One region of the Methylophaga sp. F7 genome, then DNA from elsewhere that is predicted to be linked to it. Evidence: riboswitches for the same ligand, from Rfam matches in the RefSeq annotation. Region 1 holds a riboswitch; the other holds the start of a gene.
The links. A riboswitch is a leader RNA that binds a small molecule or an ion and turns the genes downstream of it on or off. The one in region 1 is predicted to bind cobalamin.
Positions count from the first base shown of each region.

Region 1 (10,506 bases):
TTTGTGTTGGCGGGAGTGGAATTTAATCTCACGGCCGTTGCTGCGTTATTGGCGTTGATTGGGTATTCGGTGAATGACAAGGTGGTAGTGTTTGACAGGGTTAGGGAGAATCTACGCTTAACGCCTGACAAACCGATGCTGGAGTTACTTAATGAGAGTATCACTTCAACGCTGACTAGAACGATCTTTACGTCAGTCACCACATTTCTGGCATTAATACCGATGGCAGTTGCCGGTGGCAGCGCAGTAGCCAGTTTTGCTCTACCGATGCTATTCGGTATCGTGATTGGTACAAGTTCATCGGTGTTTATCGCTGCACCGATTGTGTTCTGGATGGGCCAGCAGCGCTTACGCAAAGGTCTGCCACAATTACGACTTTCTGCTGAAGAAATGCAAAAGAAACTGGACGCCATTATGTAGATAAATTCAGATTTAAATTTAAACGCTAAGTAATTAATAATTAATGCTTTATGGTGAATAAGAACTCACTGTAAAGCATTTATCAAGGATAAAAAGATGACGTGGTTGATGTTGGTTGCAGGATTAATTCTACTGATTATGGGAGCTGAGTTACTGGTGAAAGGCGCCTCGCGTTTAGCGACCAGTTTCGGAATTCCCGCTTTAGTGGTTGGTTTAACGGTGGTGGCATTTGGCACCAGTGCTCCTGAAATGGCTGTCAGTGTCAAAGCGGCTTTTTCCGGGCAGGCTGAACTGGCCATCGCCAATGTGGTGGGCAGTAATATTTTCAATATTCTGTTTATTCTCGGTCTCGCGGCTTTAATCATGCCGTTGATGGTTTCACAACAATTGATCCGTCAAGACGTACCGATAATGATTGGCATCAGTTTTGTCGCATTGTGGATGATTCAGGATGGCACCATTGGCAAACTTGAAGCAGCCATTTTGTTAGGTGGTGTCATTTTATACACGGTGTTTCTGTTTTATCAGGGCAAAAAAACGGGCATTGATGCAACAGTAGAGGTTGATGCGAAACCGGTACCGACCTGGCAAAATGTATTACTAATCATCGTCGGATTAGCCTTGCTGGTTTTGGGCGCTCGCTGGTTGGTTCAAAGTGCGGTGACGATTGCCTCATCATTTGGTGTCAGTGAAGCCATTATTGGCTTAACCATTATCGCCGCTGGCACGTCGCTTCCAGAAGTCATGACCTCTGTCGTTGCGACCATCAAAGGTGAACGGGATATTGCTATTGGTAATGTGGTAGGTAGCAATATCTTTAATATTCTGGCGGTATTGGGTTTGTCGGGTTTGTTTTCCCCTACTCCATTACTGGCAAGCGAACAGCTGATGCAGATTGATGTCCCTGTTATGTTGGCTGTGGCGATTTTATGTTTACCCTTATTCTTTTTGGGAAGCACGTTAAATCGATTTGAAGGCTTCTTATTCCTGGTGTTATATGTCGCCTATGTCTGGTTTACCATTGCAATGGCCTTGTCTTTACCGTACCTACCACAACTGCAAGCCGGACTAGTCTATGGATTGGCTCCACTGGTTGGCTTTTACGTATTACTTTGCCTGGTAAACGATTTATTACGCAGACGCTATAATTAGTGTTAACCATTATCTCTCACTTCAAATAGGTATTATTTGGGGTGAGGGATAATTTTTTATTGAGCATTTTCTATTTCAGGCCAGCCGTTAATCTCCGGGTCAAACCCGGGTTCCAGCGCCTGTATTCGTTTTACCAAAGGTGGATGTGTAGACAGCATTCCAGACATTTTATTTGAAAGCTCGGCAAACAACATGTGCCTGGCCTCTTCCAGTTCATCATGTCTGACTTTATTGGCACCTTGTTGACTGAGGGCCCCTATTTTTTTAACGCGCCCGCTAACGCAATAGGATCACCGGTATAACGTGTGGCATCCGCATCAGCAAGATATTCACGTTGACGAGATATCGCTGCCTGCATGATTTTTCCCATAAAAGCCCCTAGTAATCCCAGTAGAATCAGAGCAATTCCGATTAACAGTATTTGAGCACCACCTTTTCTGCCGCGCCCACCTGAATGCATCAGAATCCGTCCGACAACATAAAGTGCCATCAAACCGTGAATCAAACCGATTACACGAAGGTTGAGCCGCATATCGAGGTTACGAATATGAGCAAATTCATGGGCGACTACTGCTGTCAGTTCATCACGATTCAATAAAGTTAATGCGCCACGAGTCACGGCAATAGCCGCATTATCGGGAGAGCTACCCGCAGCGAAAGCATTAATTCCGGGTTCGTTTTCAATGATAAAAACCTGCGGTGTCTGAATGCTGGCTCCCAGCGCCACTTCCTCAACGATGTTTTGATAACGTGTAACCAAGGGATCACCGGTTATCTCGTTAATATCAGTCGCTCCCAAAGCCTGAGCAACCTTTGCACCGTCACCGCCCATGGTGACTATTTTCCAAACAGAGGTCAGAACAATCACCATAGCAACGCCGGCAGCAACCAACCCAAATAGTTGCCAGTTAACCATTATCTGTTCAGTCTGATTAATACTGTCGCCGCTCATCCTGACAGAAGCCAGCGAGGCAATCACGGCTGCAATCAACGCCACAGAAAAAATAAACAAAGTCATCATCAATCGACTTTGTTTTCGGGCATTTGCACCCAGTTGATAGCTGCTCATTGCAGCCATTTTTAAAACTCAACCTTGGGCGCGTCTTGAATCGCTTCACGGTCATCAAACTCCAGCTCTGAGGCGCGAGTAAAGCTGAACATATTGGCTAGGATATTGGTCGGAAAAGTTTCCAGAACATTGTTATATTCAAGCACCGTATTGTTGTAGCCGCGGCGCGAAGCTGCCACTTTGTTTTCAATGCTGGTCAGCTGTTCCATCAGATCACGGAAAGCACCATCCGCTTTCAGATCCGGATAAGCTTCTGATAAAGCGAAGATGCCGCCCATTGCTTTACCTAACACACCTTCAGCCTGTCCAAGCGCCAGCATTGACTTTGCATCGCCCGAGTCGGTTTGATCACGCATTTTTTCTGCTTGATTGCGGGCTTCAATTACCCCATTAAGCGTTTCCTGTTCATGCTTGGCATAGCCTTTAACGGTGCTGACCAGCTGCGGAATCATGTCGTGACGTTGCTTAAGTGTAACGTCTATCTGTTTGAATGCATTCTGGAAGATATTGCGATGCCGAACCAATTTATTGTATTCAATAATCACATATAAAATCAGCAGGCCGACAATCCCTAGTAATATCCATTCCATATTTACTCTCCTTCTATTGAATTTAATGTCGTGATTGATTATGGATTAGTTACCCATAGTATTAAACAGCTTACTGACTATGAAAGCTAAGGGCTATTAACGTTCAGCCAAATACTATCTCAAAATCACGATCAGTCTTATTAACGTATTACTGCCAATATCGCATAGTTTGACTGATTACCATTTGTCTGTATTATCGCAGGCAGTTTCAGGTGCCTTTATTGCTACATGTGATTAAGGTTAAACGGGAAACAGGTGCGCCTCTTATTTGGCTATTCCTGTACTGCCCCCGCAACGGTAAACAGTTATTTCATTGCTCTGGTCGCTATCTGCCTGATAGATCGACAGTCACTGTACTTAACAGTATGGGAAGACGAGACATGATGCCGAGGATCTGTTTTTATCTTTCATCGCCAACATTCGTAATGGCCAGGAAAGAAAATCAGCCCCCAATATGGCTAAGCTGTAAGTCCGGAGACCGGCCCGAAGCTAACTAAGGAGTCGTGGCGGGGTGCCTGAACGTTCCGAGATTAGACCCATACTGTCCCCTGCCCGCTATTTACCTAACTGGTAGCTGCTTTTGCTACGGCAGGATGTCTGATGTCTTATATTGTTAAATATCGCTTGTGTTTTCACCGACCCATTTTTCTATTTGCCCTGTTGTTTTCTCTGATAACTTCAAGTGCGTATGCCAGTGAGCATCATGTAATGGTTATTGTGTCAGATCGCTCTGCCCCGACTTTGGTCTCTGGAGCACATCAATTATTACAACAACAGCCTGATGCAGACATTCAAATCCGCACGGTCAGTCAGCTTAATGCTTTGACTGATGCTGACTTACAGCAATTAATTGATAACAGTGCAAGCATATTAGTGGTTGGTGTATTTGGCGATCCTGTGGAACGATTACTCGTTCGGCAATATAACAATGATCAAAAACGCTATGTTTTACATAGTGACCAGCGGCTTATCGAATTAAATAGCGATCCGGTTACACAATCTATTCCTAATCATATCTTGAGTGATAAAGCCTCATTAAGCACAACAACTCTGTTAGAGGCCAAACAGGTTCAATATCCCGAGTATGCTAACTGGTTACAGGCTCGTGCTTACTGGGTTAACCGTTCGACAGAGAATTCACGCAGTCTGCTGGACATGTTGCTCACAGAAGGCAGTAAAAAAGCCGAATTACAACCTGTTGGGGCTTTACGCTTTGCTTTGCATAAAGACGATAAAACTCAATGGTTAAGCCCAACTGAACTAGCCAAACAACTTGATACAACAAATCCTGTTGTCTGGTTGGTCGATCATGATACCGGCGATTTAACAGGTGAATGGAAACTGCATCAGCAGTATTGTCAGGCGCTGAACAGTCAATGTGTTTCCGTATTGGCCGCCTGGGGCGAACCCAGTGTTGAGGCTATTGAGACGATCAAAAAGGTGATGAACAAATCTTTGCCAAACACACCATGGGGAATCGTTTCTTTTCAGGACTTTGTGATTGGTGGTGGTGATGGTCGTGAGCAGGTTGAACAATTATTTACTGAGCTTAATGTTCCGGTTTTAAAAGGTATTCGTCTTAATAAATTAAGTGAGGCGGATTATGCCTTATCTTCACAGGGTATTCCTCGCGATTCGATTCATTATCGGATTGCCATGCCGGAGTTGCAAGGTGTCAGTCAGCCACAGATTCTGGCATTGACCGAGCCTGCAAAGATGGACCCACAAACCGGGGCCCAGCTGACGCAAAGTCTACCAATTAAAGAACATATAAACCGTCAGGCACTGCGCATGCAAGGCTGGCTGGCTCTACAACAAAAAGACAATGCCGATAAGCGTGTCGCCATTGTGTATTACAACCATCCCCCCGGTAGACATAATATCGGTGCTGATAATCTGAATGTGCCTGAAAGTCTGCTGGAAATATTGAATAGCCTGAAAAATGCAGGTTATCAGACTGGTGAGCTGCCAAAAGATGCGGAATCTTTGCTGGATATGCTGCAACTTAAAGGGGTGAATTTACCTGAAGACGCACAAGCATTATCAGCGATGTCCAAGGTCGCCAACACCATGACAGCGGATGAATATCAACGCTGGTTCAAACAGTTACCGGCAACTGTTCAGGCTGAAATGATTGATGGTCCTTTGGCAGCATTACAGCAGCGGATGCGTGATGCTATTGAGCAGGCACTGGCATTGGACAGTGTGACAACTCGCCAATCTCAACTCAATTTGCTAACGGCATTTATGCAGCAAACATCCACGGATCTGCATCATGCACTGGATGGTTTACGTCATCCCGGCCGCAGTCGAGCATTGGATTTATTAAATCAGCTGGAACAGGATTATCAGCAGATCATCGATGCAGCTGCTCAAGGCCATCAGCCCGACTGGCAGCATAGCGAATCCTTACATGATGCATTATTGGAAATGCAGATTGAAGGTATTCGCGGTTGGGGTGAAGTACCCGGCAAAGTGATGGTCTGGGATAATCGATTACTGATTCCCGGCGTGCAATTTGGCAATGTGTTTATCGGCCCGCAACCACCGCGTGGTTGGGAAATCCATGAAGAATTGTTGCATGCCAATATGTCTTTCCCTCCGCCACATCAATATCTGGCGTTTTATCACTATATTCAGTCGCAATTTAACGCTGATGCTATGGTGCATGTTGGTCGACATTCAACCTATGAGTTTTTACCCAAACGCAGTGTAGGTTTGGGTGAAGATGATTACCCCGCTATTATTGCCGGTGAGGTTCCGGGTCTTTATCCATATATAGTCGATGGCGTCGGTGAAGGCATACAGGCCAAACGCCGTGGACAGGCAGTTATCATCGATCATTTGACTCCCCCGCTCGCCGTCACTGAACTTTATGACGATCTGCTACAACTACGTCAGTTGATTGAAAGCGCCGAAGCTGCTTCAGATAAAGCCACACGGGATCGGGCTATTCGCAGCCTGCGTGAACAAATCGAAACTATGGGTCTGCGTAATGAATTGATCGCCAGCATGGATGAAGAGCTGCAAGTGCGTGGTGCCGGTTTCGATGAAATTGATGATGATTTTCTACTGCATGAAGTCGGTCATTATCTGACAAATTTTCAAGAGACCTTTATGCCACTGGGTCTGCATGTATTTGGCCGGGATTGGTCCGCGGATGGACTCGATACCATGATGAACTCAATTCTGGACAACACCGATTCCAGCGAGGCTCAACGTCAAGCTATCTATCAAAAATTGCAAATGTCTCCAGCGGCTGAGATTGAAGCGCTTTTGAATGGTTTGAATGGTCGTTTTATCTCTCCGGGGAAAGGCAATGATCCCATTCGCACGCCGGATGCTCTGCCCACTGGCCGTAATTTTTATGCGTTGGATGGCAGCCTGCTGCCAACCCGTGTGGGTTTTGATATCGGTCAACAACTGGCCGCACCGGTCTTGGCCGGCGAAAAGGGCAATATTGAAGGTCATGAAGTAGGCGATCGCAATAAACAAGGGGTGATTTTATGGGCCTCTGATTCAGTGCGGGATGAAGGTGCCATGATTGCGTTTGGTATGAAGCTGCTGGGTGTCCGCCCGATATGGAATAGCCGTGGCATTATCAAAGGTCTCGAACGTCTGCCATTAAATGAGGAACAACCACAGCGGCTGGATGTGTTGTTTACCACTTCAGGTTTATTCCGGGATTTATATGGCGAACATCTGGTATTGCTGGATAAAGCCAGCTTATTGGCCTTGGATGCCAGTCGAGATCTGATTATCCGTGATTATCCTGCTTTGGCTGTCGCCCTTAACGCTGCTTTGGAAGCTTTAGGTGAATGGCAACAAGGCGGCGATGAAGCGTTGGATAAAAACTTGGTGGCCACCAATTGGGTAAATGAGGCCATACAACGGCTGGCCCAACAACCGGATATCGATCCGGCACAATTAGGTCGTGAAACAAGCCTTCGTGTATTTGGTATTGCCCCGGGGGCTTATGGTGCTGGCATTAATCGTCTGGTTGAACGTTCAGCTGCCTGGGAAGATCGCAGTGAACTGGCTGACGTATTTATCAAACGTATGGCACATGCTTATGGCAGTGGTTTGCAGGGTGAATCGCAACCGGACTTGTTCAAACAGCAACTTGCCGGAGTGTCACAAACCTTTTTGGGTCGTGCCAGTAATCTGTATGGCCTGATGGATAACAATGATGCATTTGATTATCTGGGTGGTTTTAATCTGGCGGTGGAAACAGTTAGTGGTCAGCAACCAGGCAGCGCGGTGATTAATCACAGTAACAACGATAATCTGCGAATCGATGACTTGCCACAAGTCCTGCTGGGAGAGCTGCGTGCCCGTTATCTGAATCCACAATGGATTAAGCCGTTAATGAATGAAGGTTATGCCGGTGCGCGCACCATGGGCAGTGAATTTATCGAATATCTTTGGGGGTGGCAGGTGACCAGTCCGGAAATCATTACTGACCATGTGTGGGAAGAGGTAAAAGCCGTTTATGTTGATGACAGCCTGCAATTAGGATTGGATGAGTTTTTAAGTGATAGTCATCAACAACATGTGCAAACCAATATCCTGGCAGTGATGCTGGTCGCCATAGATAAAGAATTCTGGGATGCTGATTTGAATACTCAAAAACAATTGGCCGAGCAGTTTGCTGCCAATATTATTGAAAAAGGCATTCCCGGAAGTGGTCATACCCATGCGAATCATCCAATGTATGATTTTGTGAAATCACATCTCGATGCGGATCAGGCTAAAGCTTTGGAAGCCGTATTGGCACGAAGCCGAATACAGACTTCAGAAACAGCCTCCCCTCCAACTCATATACAGGAATTACAATTGAATCAGCAGGATAGCCAGCAAATCGAGAATAGCAATCAAGCTGCTGAGGACACTACAGAAACCAGCTCCACCGATAGCAAAATGCTTTGGCTGTGGACGTTGCTGGCATTATCAGTAATCGTTGCCGCAGGATTATGGCGCGGTCGTAAAGGAGCTATGTAATGTATCCACATTTTTCACTGGAATTAATGCACCAGCTGACCGGACTGTTATTAACCCCGGTCGTCTGGGCGTTATTGTTTTTTGTCGGTTTGGCCGTATATGAAACCGGTATTGCCATTGGCGAGCGCTTCTGGGGAATCGCCCGTTTATCACAGCATTCTGATAGCCAAGCATTGATTGCTCTGGGCAAACGCCGAATTGAACGGGCCGATTTTATTACCAGACTGGCACCCATGCTCGGGTTGATGGGCACCTTGATTCCCTTGGGCCCAGGCCTCGCCGCATTAGGCGAAGGACAACTAAAAATTCTGACTACGGCGATGACAGTGGCGTTTGATACCACGGTTATTGGCTTATTGGCTGGCATGATCGGCTTTGTCATTGGTCGGATGCGTCGGCGTTGGTATGACGCTGCTTTAACTGAATTGGAACAGCAAAATGGATAAATGGCGTCGCAGTTCATTTCTCGATACCGATGAAGATCCGTTAGGTCCATTGGCCAATTTGATTGATATTGTGCTGGTATTTGCCTGTGGGTTAATCGCTGCACTGGTCGCGTTCAGTTCGGACTTACAGGATCATTTTGAAGTACAGCCGCAGGAAATCACTCTCGGTAAGGAACTGCCAACAATGCCAGATACTATGCAGCAGCAGGTGCAGGATGGTAGTGGTTACGAAGCTGTTGGTCAGGTATATCGAGATCCACAAACCGGTAAGCTGATTTTAATTGATGACTAATTTTTTCATTAAAAGATTTTCGCTCAGCCCGCGAATCCAAAAGTAATTTCAGGTAGAATCACCGCTTCTACTGAACTCCTGTTTTATTGGATTTTAAAATGGCTCAATACGTATATAGCATGAACCGCGTTGGCAAAATCGTGCCGCCCAAACGCGAAATTTTAAAAGATATTTCCCTGTCATTTTTCCCTGGTGCCAAAATCGGTGTATTGGGTTTAAATGGCTCTGGTAAGTCTACCCTGCTCCGCATCATGGCGGGTGAGGATAAAGATTATATTGGCGAAGCCAGACCGATGCCGAATATGAAGGTCGGGTATCTGCCTCAGGAGCCTGAGCTGGATGACAGCAAAACCGTTCGGGAAATCGTTGAAGAATCAGTCTCTGATGTCAAAGCCGCTTTGGATGAACTGGATGCGATTTATGCAGCTTATGCCGAACCGGATGCCGACTTTGATGCACTCGCTAAAAAACAGGGTGAACTGGAAAATCTGATCACCGCTAAAGATGGTCATAATCTGGACAATGCTCTGGAACGTGCAGCAGATGCGTTACGCCTGCCGCCCTGGGATGCCAAAGTAGCGGTGTTATCCGGTGGCGAGCGTCGTCGTGTTGCATTATGCCGGTTATTACTCGATCACCCGGACATGTTATTGCTTGATGAGCCGACTAACCATCTTGATGCTGAATCGATTGCCTGGATTGAACGCTTCCTGCAGGAATACCCCGGTACCGTAGTTGCCATTACCCATGATCGCTATTTCCTGGATAATGCCGCGGGCTGGATACTTGAGCTTGATCGTGGTCGTGGTATTCCTTATGAAGGTAATTACTCTTCATGGCTGGAACAGAAAGATCAACGTCTGGCACAGGAATCGAAACAGGAAGCCTCACACAATAAAGCCATTCAAGCTGAGCTTGAGTGGGTACGCCAGGGAGCCAAAGGTCGTCAGGCAAAATCCAAAGCGCGCTTGAAACAGTTTGAAGAAATGAATTCAAAAGAATTTCAAAAACGTAATGAAACCCAGGAAATCTATATTCCACCTGGCCCGCGTTTAGGTGACAAAGTGATTGAACTGCATAACGTCACTAAATCCTACGGCGACAAACTGTTATTCGAAGATCTCAGTCTGACGATTCCCCCCGGTGCAATTGTCGGCATCATCGGCCCTAACGGTGCCGGTAAATCTACCTTGTTCCGCATGATTACCGGTGAAGAAAAACCCGATTCCGGTGAAATCGAAATCGGCAGTACCGTGCAGCTGGCTTATGTAAACCAGGCACGTGAACTGGATGGCAAGAAAACGGTATTTGAAGAAATAGCTGATGGTGCCGATATGATTACTGTCGGAAATTATCAGACCCCTTCTCGTGCCTATTGTGGACGGTTTAATTTTAAGGGCTCAGATCAGCAGAAATATGTGAAGGATCTCTCCGGTGGTGAGCGTAACCGCCTGCATATGGCCAAACTGCTTAAAGAAGGTGGCAACGTTTTATTACTCGACGAACCGACCAACGACCTGGACGTGGAAACATTAC
Region 1 is NZ_CM166511.1:1,655,502-1,666,007, forward strand. It holds gene secD (protein translocase subunit SecD) at 1-420, shown strand, start outside; gene AC08OG_RS08475 (calcium/sodium antiporter) at 517-1,572, shown strand; gene AC08OG_RS08480 (M48 family metalloprotease) at 1,829-2,650, opposite strand; gene AC08OG_RS08485 (LemA family protein) at 2,653-3,231, opposite strand; cobalamin riboswitch at 3,425-3,732, shown strand; gene AC08OG_RS08490 (cobaltochelatase subunit CobN) at 3,832-8,232, shown strand; gene AC08OG_RS08495 (MotA/TolQ/ExbB proton channel family protein) at 8,232-8,678, shown strand; gene AC08OG_RS08500 (DUF2149 domain-containing protein) at 8,671-8,970, shown strand; gene ettA (energy-dependent translational throttle protein EttA) at 9,069-10,506, shown strand, end outside.

Region 2 (10,506 bases), 310 kb from region 1:
GCTTAACTCTGCCGTAACCAGTTGCAGAAAATCCTGTCGATCAATCTGTTTACCATGGTCGGTTAATTTGGCGACAATATCAAACTGCTCTCCAGCAAGAATATTATTTGGCAGATCAATTGTTTCCATCCGCAGGTCTGTTAATACCATTACCCTGTTATCCGGATCAATATTGCCATCAATAAACCACTCTCCGGACATTGGTTTATCGATGGTAATCAAATCAAAATGTTTTTCCTGCATCCAGTTTACTGAGGACTCATGAGTTTCATATGATTGATTTTTTTGATCCGGTTGAACCAGTTGGGTGACATCGGTTTCATTTTCACGAAACACCAATATCGTCATTTCATTGACACTGGTATCAATGGTAAATCGATTATCCACAAGTGGAACCGAGTCACGTTGAGTGGCTTGTTCAAACAAATGCAGAAAAACACGTTCCAACTCATCCGCATTATCCACCTGGTGATACCAGCCATCTGTAGCCAGTGATAGTTGTTTAAGCAGTTCGTGATCAGCATCTTCGGACAAAGCAATCGTGTGTATTCGAAAGCCTTTTTGTTTTATTTGTGGCAACAACTTGTTGATGATGTTTTGGCGTGATTGATCGCTGGATGCTTTTCCCTGATGCAAATCAACCAGACCATCTGATAACAGGATAATGCTGCGTTGCTTGGCTGGATCAGAAACTTTGACATTCGCTGTGGCTTTTTGCAGCGCCTGCCCAATATCAGTAAATAAACCATGAGAGTGAATTTCGGAGGATTTTTGCTGAACGCGTTCTCGCCAAGTATCATCAGCTTTTTGTAATGGCACCAGCATGTTTACGTAGCGGGCAAAGGTCCAGACACCACTTTCAGCATCACCCGGCATCAACCCACCTAATAATCTCAGGCCCGGCGATCGTAGATTCTGGGGGTCATTTTGTTTCATGCTGCCAGAGACATCAATAATGATGCGTACATCAGCGTTTGGGTTAGTATCCGCGATTCCGGGTAACGCAAACCAAATGAGCGGCAGTACCAGTACTAGCTTCAATATTCTCTGCATAAAAACAACCTGTTTGACTTGAAAAGCGGCAGAAAATGTCATTACTGACGATTTCCTGACGCGAATTGTTTTATTTCAGACTCAATATGCAGGTTTTATGCCGATAGTTCAGTTATTTACTTGTCAGGCTTAAAGCAGATCCAAACCGCGCTGTATATCCTGTTGAATATCCTCAACATTTTCCAAGCCTACCGATAAACGTATCATGCCATCACTGATACCTGATTCAGCTCGCGCCTCAACTGACACTCGACCATGCGTTGTTGTGGCCGGATGGGTGATAGTGGTTTTGGTATCCCCCAAATTGGCCGTTATCGAAATAAACTGTGTGGCATTAATCAATTTCCAGGCAGCTTCCTGTCCACCTTCGAGTTCAAACGCAATAATGCCACCAAAATCAGATTGTTGCTGTTTTGCCAATTGATGTCCTGGATGTGACTCGAGCCCCGCATAAAATACCTGGGTAACCTGTTTCTGCTGCTGCAGCCAATGTGCCAGCTGATTGGCATTGGCTGAATGCGCTTTCATGCGTAAATCCAGTGTTTCCAAACCTTTCAGAAAAGTCCATGCATTAAACGCACTCATGGTTGGACCAGCTGACCGAAGGAAGCCGTATACCTCTTCTCCAACCCGTTGTGCATCGCCGACCACCGCACCACCCACACACCGTCCTTGCCCATCTATATATTTGGTCGCAGAATGAATGATGATATCGGCACCGAGTAATAAAGGTTGCTGTAACGCCGGTGTACAAAAGCAATTATCAACAATTAACAGGCAGCCATGTTGCTTAGCCAAAGCCGATAATGCAGCTAAATCAGCAATTTCATTGAGTGGGTTGGAAGGCGTTTCCAGAAATAATGCTTTGGTATTGGGCTTGATCGCCGCTTCCCAGGCTGCCAGATCGGTTAACGGTACATAGTCTGTCTGCAAGCCGAATTTGCTCAGATATTTATCAAACAAAACCCGTGTCGTACCAAACACACTACGTGAAGAAACAATATGATCTCCGGCAGCGCATAAGCCCATAAAAGTAGCAAGAATAGCGGACATGCCCGAAGCTGTTGCCACGCAGGACTCACCCTGTTCCAATGACGCCAGGCGTTGTTCAAAAGTACGCACGGTTGGATTGGTAAAACGCGAATAGATATTGCCAGGTTCATCACCGCCAAACCTTGCTGCTGCCTGTTCTGCACTATCAAACACAAAACTGGAAGTTGGGAAAATCGGTTCTGAATGTTCGCCTTCGGGCGTTCTTACCTGTCCGGCACGTACTGCACGGGTGGCAAAACCTTTGTCTTTAAGATCGGTCATGACAACTCTGAAATAGCTGGAAAATCCTGCCATTCTAAAAGATAAGCCTTATTGCTGACCAGCTTTATCCATAAAGCATTTTAAATGCTATATCAAAGAATAGAAAACACATATCCAACAGCTTGCTTACTCTGGAATGAAGTATGACTTAAGAATAACGCTCAGCCAGTGGTGGCCGAGCGTTATTAAATTGATAAATTAGGGTTGATAATGGACAGATAACATAACTGTTCTGCCCAAGCTGTAATATCTATCAACAGTCTGATAGTCCTTATCCAGCATATTTTGTCCGGTCAAACGAATGGTCCAATCAGAATCAATATTATATGCAGCCCTGAGATCCAGTAATCCAAAGCCGCTAAGTTTAACGTCATTATCTGCATCACTATAACTTTCGCCTCTTAACCTCCAGCTTGCTCCTGTAGACCACTTACTCCATTGACGATCAGCATGGAAATTGGCTAAACGTTTTGCCCTTCTTGCCAGAACATTATCCGTTTCTTCATTTTCAGGATTTAAGAATGACGCATCTGCACTCAAATCCCAATTAAATAATGAAGTATGCAGTTCGAATTCAATCCCTTTAATTTTCGCTTCATTAACGTTATATGGGCCAAAAATGTCAGTAACAGGATCAGTAGTATTTGCAATCAAATCATGTACTTTATTTTGATAGGCATTTACAGCCCAACGTCCCCATGTGGTAGTTCCATCCAAGCCGACACCATATGAAGTTGATTTTTCAGATTTAAGATCAGGGTTACCAAATCCTGGAAAATATAAGCTATTAAAACTCGGTGCTTTAAAACCAGTTCCAGCGTTTAGTGAAAATCTTAAGTCATCACTAAGCCAGTATCCATAATCTGCTGTACCAGTTGTTCGATTACCGAAACTTTCGTTATCGTCATAACGAGCACTGAGTAGCCACTCATTTTTGTTAACCTTGGCCTGCCAACTTGCAAATATAGCTTTATTTTCTCTGGAATCTTCAGCGTAATCAGTGCTACTTTCAACACGGTCATGATCATAATCAAAGCCAAGATTGACTCGGTGATTTTCGTTAAGTGTTAACGTATTAACCCAACTGGCCTCTCTATGGCGCGTATTAAATTTAGAGTCATTCTCACTCTGTTGAACTATTTGGGAAAGATCTCGACTTTCAGCAAGTTCAAAACTCATCGTCCAAAGTTCATTGAGTTTATACCTAGTGTTAACACCCATCACTTGTTGAATCACATTTTGATAAATAGGCTCCTGTTTTGTCTTAGTACCAAAGACAAATCGGCCGTTATCATATTCGTTATATGCTTCTGCTCTTAAAAAGTTCGCCCCGACATACCAGTCATTGCTTATTTGGTGAGCAACATTGAAGGAAAGACTACTATTACGATAACCATCATGATCAGGCGTAGCATATGTTCTAACTGGATCATCTAAAGTGTCCTGAGCATCTATCCCGTTACTTGTTAAATAACTATAACCCACGTTATAGCGGGTTTTTTCATTTCCGCCACTAATACCTGCTGTCGCTTTTTGAGTATTTTTTGTACCAGTAGCTAATGAAAAATAAGGTTTTGTTTCACCAGACTTGCCTTGCTTGGTAAAAATTTGAACCACGCCACCAATAGCATCTGAACCGTAAAGCCCAGCTCTAGAACCTCGAACGATCTCAACTCGATCAATTTGCTCAACAGGAAAATCTTGTAATGCTGTCCCCCCCGATGTAGCGGACTGCCATTTTATACCATCGACTAAAACAAGAACGTGATCGCTATTGTTGCCACGTATAAAAATACTGCTTGCTTTTCCATAACCACCATTTTGTGTCATATCCACACCGGGAAATCGTGAAAGCAAAGTTGCTAGATCATTAATCTGCAAACGATCAATATCCGCACGGGTAATAACCGTATTTGGTGCCAACGCATTTTCGGTAGGCATCCGGTTAGCGGTAATCGTCATTGCATCAAGGGATTCCTGTTCAGCCAGAGCCGTAACAGAGAAGGTGGAAGTAGCCAGTGCCGCCAAAGTCAGTCGTGCACAGACACGCAAAGGCATGGCCTTTGTTGAAGGTTTCATATTTTCTCCTAGGGATACGCTCACCCGCGATCCGGATTAATAAAGTCACACAACACACGTTGGTTGTGATGAACTTCAGGCCGGTCTCCGGACTCACGTTGTGGCTTGCGCCAGTACACCCGCCTTCCCACGATTAATCGCAGTGGCTGATTGGATGCATTTTCAACGTTTACCGTTGCGGGGGCAGTGTTGGTTTTTCACCAACTTCCCGTTTAACTCTGATGGATATCAAAGCACCTGAAGAGGCGCGCATCTTAAATCTCCCATGGCTTATCGTCAAACCTGATAAGGACAATTAATGATTTCCAAATTGACAATATAGCTTGCTAATCCTTATTCTGTCGGCAGTTTCAGGTGTCACGAAAGTGATGAAACGGGAAGTCGGTGCAGCCAAACAATGGATAAACCCGACACTGCCCCCGCAACGGTAAATGAGTTCAGGTTGAACGTTACGCCACTGTATCTATTACGGGAAGGTGTTCAACCGGTGACAGCACTGCTCATGAGTCCGGAGACCGGCCTGAAATATCCTGGTCTGTTGACCGAAAATGCTATTAACCAAGTTGTGCGGGTGAGCACATCGGAGAATCTCAATGTCGTTATTGTCTCAACGTCAGCAACTGATCGTGGCTGCGCTTCTTGTCTTATTAATGGTGATGACTCGTGGTCATCATTTCGCCGATATCAACGTTTTACCCAGCGCCTCCTGGGCAGTATTTATGCTCGCCGGATTTTATCTGGCCTCAAAATTGTGGTTTCCGGCTTTTTTAGGTCTGGCTGTTGTGCTGGATTTGATGTCGGTATACATAGGCGGCGCCAGTAATTTCTGTGTTTCGCCATCTTATGGCTTTTTACTGCCTGCATATGGAAGTTTGTGGCTGGCAGGTCGCTGGTTTCAATCCAAATACCAATTTAACTGGACTGCTCTGTTTACACTGGCGATGACGCTGGTGACGGTTACCGCAGTTGCCGGCCTGTTCAGTGGCGGTGGTTTTTACTGGTTTTCAGGTCGTTATGTCGATCCAACCATGGCTGAGTATCTGACCCGGTTTGTCCAGTCCTATCCTGGCAAACTGAGTAAATTAAGCTTTTATATTGCTGCTGCCGCGGTGATTCATATCAGCTTCCGTTTTGCGAATTTGAGCCAGCGCAGTAATCAGCTACGTTAATGTCACAGCAGCCGCAAACCTGCGCTGCGCTGATTATTGCTGCCCCCGCCTCAGGTCAAGGTAAAACAACCGTTACCGCGACCTTGGCGTGGCATTATCGACGTCAGGGTAAACAGGTCCGAATTTTCAAAGTGGGTCCAGACTTTCTGGACCCAATGATCCTGTCATTTGCCTCCGGCCATCCGGTTTATCAAGTTGATTTATGGATGGTCGGTGAAACTCACTCCAGACAATTGATTGCCGACGCCGCCAAACAGGCAGATATCATTCTGATTGAAGGCGTGATGGGTTTGTTTGATGGTACGCCTTCCACAGCTGATTTAGCTGCCATTATAGGAATCCCGGTGTTAGCGGTCATTGATGCCAGTGCCATGGCACAAACATTTGCCGCTTTAGCATTCGGCTTAGCCAACTTTCGTCAGGATGTGACGTTGGCTGGTGTTCTGGCCAATCGTGTGGGCAGTGCCAGACATGCTGAAATGCTGACGTCCGCTTTACCTAACGATTTACCTTGTCTTGCTAATATGCCTCGTCAAATTGAAAGTCTGCCCAGCCGTTATCTGGGTTTGGTTCAGGCTGATGAACTCACGGATTTGACTGAGCGTCTGGACCGACTGGCAGATAGCCTGCAGCTGAATCCCGAATTTGTTTTACCGCAAATCAAAATCAACAATCAGCCTTTTGAAGCTTTACCCGCATTATTAAAAGATCTTCGCATCGGGGTGGCTAAGGATGCAGCGTTTGCCTTTGTTTATCAGGCAAATCTGGATTGTTTAACCGCTATGGGTGCTGAGCTGATATTTTTTTCCCCGTTAACGGATACAACGCTTCCTGAGGTAGATAGCCTTTATCTCCCTGGTGGCTATCCTGAACTGCATCTGGAAACACTCAGCCAAAATATGTCGATGCGTCAGGCGATATGTGAATACATTAATGCCAATAAACAAGTTGTGGCTGAATGTGGTGGCATGCTGTATTTGTGCCGCACATTAACCGATAAGCATGGCCAACAAGCTGAAATGTGTGGCGTGCTGGCCGCTGATGCCAAATTACAAGCCAGACTGACAGCCTTGGCATTGCAACAAGTTACTCATGATAATTACACTTTACGTGGTCATACCTACCACCATTCCTTGTTGGAAAATCAACCCATAGCTATCCTCTATGCTGAATGCCCAAACGGCAATAAAGTCAGTGAAGCCGTGTTTCAGCAACAACGCCTGACAGCCAGCTATATCCACTTTTATTTTCCGTCAGCCCCTGAACTCATTGCCCGCTGGTTTACCCCATGAGTCAGGATAAATACCGCTTTAATCACCAGGATCGTGAGGCTGTATATCGCGCTATTGGTGAGCGTCGTGATATGCGGCATTTTATTGCTGATCCAATCGATCAGGATATTCTGCAGCGATTATTTCAAGCAGCCTGGCAGGCTCCCAGCGTAGGACTGATGCAACCTTGGCGGATGATTCGGATTACCGATACCGGCATCCGCAATGCTATTCATCAAATCGTTGAAAATGAAAGAGTGCTGACTGCCAAGGCGTTGGGTGAGCGTGAAACAGAATTTCTGCAGCTGAAAGTTGAAGGCATCAAGGATTGCGCTGAAGTGTTGGTTGTCTCGTTGATGGATAAACGTGAGTCGCATATTTTTGGTCGCCGCACCCTGCCGGAAATGGATCTGGCATCGGTCTCATGTGCCATTCAGAATATGTGGCTGGCTGCCCGTGCCGAAGGATTGGGCATGGGCTGGGTCTCCTTATTTGATCCCCAAAAATTAGCCGATTTATTGGGGATTCCTAATGGGGCCTGCCCGGTGGCGATTCTGTGTCTGGGTCATGTTGATGATTTTTACCAACAGCCCATGCTGGAGCAGGAAAACTGGCGACAACGTCAGCCTCTGGATGAACTTATCTTTGAAAACCGCTGGGAAAACAATACTAAGTCATGACCTTTATTATCATGCTCAGCGCTTTGATCATTGACTGGTTTGTCGGTGAACCGAAACGGTTGCATCCTCTGGTTGGTTTTGGCGCTTTGGCTAATAACACCGAAGCGCATCTTAATCACGCCAAGCAACAACGATTTGTTCAGTTTTTTGCTGGCATGCTGGCATTAATCATTTGTATTGTGCCAATTACATTTATTACTTATTTGATTAGCCAGATTCCGTTCTGGGGCGCCCTGTTTTCCGTTGTGCTATTAACGCTCTGCCTGGGTCATCGCAGTCTTTTTGATCATGCCCGACCTATTCTGCAGGCCATGCAACAAGGCGATCTCGAACACGCCAGAACATTGACCAGCCGCATTGTCAGTCGGGATAAAGATCATATTGATGTGAACAAAGCGACGATTGAATCAGTGCTGGAAAATGGTAACGATGCTGTTTTTGGCACACTTTTCTGGTTTATTATCGGTGGTGCTGCCGGCGTGGTTGCCTACCGTCTGGTGAATACGCTGGATGCCATGTGGGGCTATCGAACTCAACGCTTTTTCTATTTTGGCAAAACGGCAGCTCGATTGGATGATTTATTAAACTTTGTGCCCGCCCGACTGACCGCTTTAAGTTATGCCCTGCTTGGCAATACGCGAAAGGCATTGAGTTGCTGGCATCAGCAAGCACCATTATGGGACAGCCCAAATGCCGGTCCGGTAATGGCCAGTGGTGCAGGGGCTTTGGATGTTCAACTCGGTGGGGCTGCCTGCTATCACGGTGAATGGCATCAACGTCCCCTGCTAGGCACGTCAAATATTGCTAAAGCAAACGATATTGGGCGTGCTCTAAGATTAGTGTCTAACAGTGTGCTGTTATGGCTTTCCGTTATAGGGATTATTACGGGGATCATTTATGCTTAATCACGGCGGTAGAATTCACGCTTATGCCAAACAATACGGTATCGGTCTAAAGGATTGGCTGGATTTGTCTACTGGTATAAACCCAAATGGCTGGCCCGTTCCAGAACAGATCCCGGCAGAACTTTGGGCAAAACTGCCTGAAAACGAAGATGATTTAATCGATCAGGCTAAAACGTATTATCAATGTGAACATATTCTGCCAGTTGCCGGATCGCAGGCCGCCATACAAATCTTACCGACATTAAGATCAGCTTGTCGCGTTGCTATCCTTTCACCAGCATACGAAGAACATCGCCATTGCTGGCAGGTAGCCGGTCATGAAGTGGTCGCGCTGGAAAGTTTTGAGCTGGATCAACAGATTGATATGTTTGATGTGGTGATTGTTATTCACCCGAATAATCCCAGCGGTGAAACGTTTGATAGACAACGTTTATTAAACTGGCAACAACGTTTGCAAATGCGTAATGGCTGGTTGATCGTCGATGAAGCGTTTCTTGATATCACACCAGAGCAAAGTCTGGCACCACTTCCTTGCCAGCATGGATTAATCATTTTACGTTCGCTGGGAAAGTTTTTTGGCTTGGCCGGTGTAAGAGTCGGGTTTGTGATCACACACCCTGATTTGTTAAAGAAAATAGCCGAAAAATCTGGCCCCTGGCCGATTGCTACAGCATCAAGATGGATTGCCTCGCAGGCATTAGCTGATAAAAACTGGCAACAGCAATCGCGTCAGTATTTACCGCAACATGCCCAACGACTGACAGAGCTGCTCGGTCAATATAAATTAGCACCCAACGGCGGTTGCGCCTTATTTCAATGGGTTAAAACCGCTCATGCTGCCAGCATTCATCATCAACTGGCCCAACAAGGTATTCTCTGTCGATTATTCGATCGACCGGCAGCCTTAAGGTTTGGCTTACCGGCTACTGAACAGGACTGGCTACGTCTGGAAACCGCATTACAGAAGGTCGAACAACCATGACAGCTAAGACTTTAATGGTTCAGGGAACAACATCTGATGCTGGTAAAAGCACACTGGTAACCGCGTTATGCCGCTGGCTGGTCAAACAGGATTACTCTGTCGCACCCTTTAAACCGCAGAATATGGCGTTGAACAGTGCTGTTACAGCAGATGGTGGTGAAATTGGTCGTGCTCAGGCCGTTCAGGCCCAGGCCTGCAAACTGCCGCCGCATATCGATATGAATCCGGTTTTACTAAAACCCAACAGTGATACCGGCGCTCAGGTCATTATTCATGGCAAAGCCATTGCCAACATGGATGCCCGCTTTTATCACGACTATAAACAAACCGCGATGACTGCAGTATTGGAATCGCATGCCCGTCTGCTTAAACAATATGATGTCGTAATGGTGGAAGGTGCCGGTTCACCGGCAGAAATCAATCTGCGCGATCGGGATATTGCCAATATGGGTTTCGCTGAAGCCGTGGACTGTCCAGTGATCCTGGTTGCTGATATTGATCGTGGCGGTGTATTTGCTCACTTGGTGGGTACTTTGGATCTTCTGTCAGCTTCTGAGCAACAGCGTGTTAAAGGCTTTGTGATTAATCGTTTCCGCGGTGATATCAGCTTATTACAGTCCGGTCTGGACTGGTTGGAGCAACGCACAGGAAAACCGGTTCTGGGTGTTTTGCCCTATCTGCATGGGCTGCATCTGGAAGCTGAGGATGCGATTAATATTACGCAGGTGGAAAAAGCCGACAATGTACTGAACGTTATCGTGCCGGTCATGCCTCGTATCAGCAACCATACCGATCTGGATCCATTACGCCTGCACCCAAACGTAAACTTACAATTTATCGGCCCGGATTCACCGATACCGCCAGCGGACTTGATCATTCTGCCAGGCAGCAAACATGTCAGTGCTGATCTGCAATGGCTGGAACAACAAGGCTGGCCTGCAGTGATTCAAAAACATCTGCGGTACGGGGGCAAACTGCTGGGGATTTGTGGTGGTTTTCAAATGCTGGGTCAGCAGATTGATGATCCAACCGGCGTTGAAGGTTCACCTGGCA
Region 2 is NZ_CM166511.1:1,960,709-1,971,214, forward strand. It holds gene AC08OG_RS09905 (vWA domain-containing protein) at 1-1,095, opposite strand, end outside; gene AC08OG_RS09910 (O-succinylhomoserine sulfhydrylase) at 1,183-2,367, opposite strand; gene AC08OG_RS09915 (TonB-dependent receptor domain-containing protein) at 2,566-4,446, opposite strand; cobalamin riboswitch at 4,508-4,702, opposite strand; cobalamin riboswitch at 4,782-4,984, shown strand; gene AC08OG_RS09920 (hypothetical protein) at 5,040-5,615, shown strand; gene AC08OG_RS09925 (cobyrinic acid a,c-diamide synthase CobB) at 5,615-6,907, shown strand; gene bluB (5,6-dimethylbenzimidazole synthase) at 6,904-7,566, shown strand; gene cbiB (adenosylcobinamide-phosphate synthase CbiB) at 7,563-8,471, shown strand; gene cobD (threonine-phosphate decarboxylase CobD) at 8,464-9,453, shown strand; gene AC08OG_RS09945 (cobyric acid synthase) at 9,450-10,506, shown strand, end outside.
Region 2: another riboswitch for cobalamin. It lies ahead of AC08OG_RS09915 (TonB-dependent receptor domain-containing protein); the one in region 1 lies ahead of AC08OG_RS08490 (cobaltochelatase subunit CobN).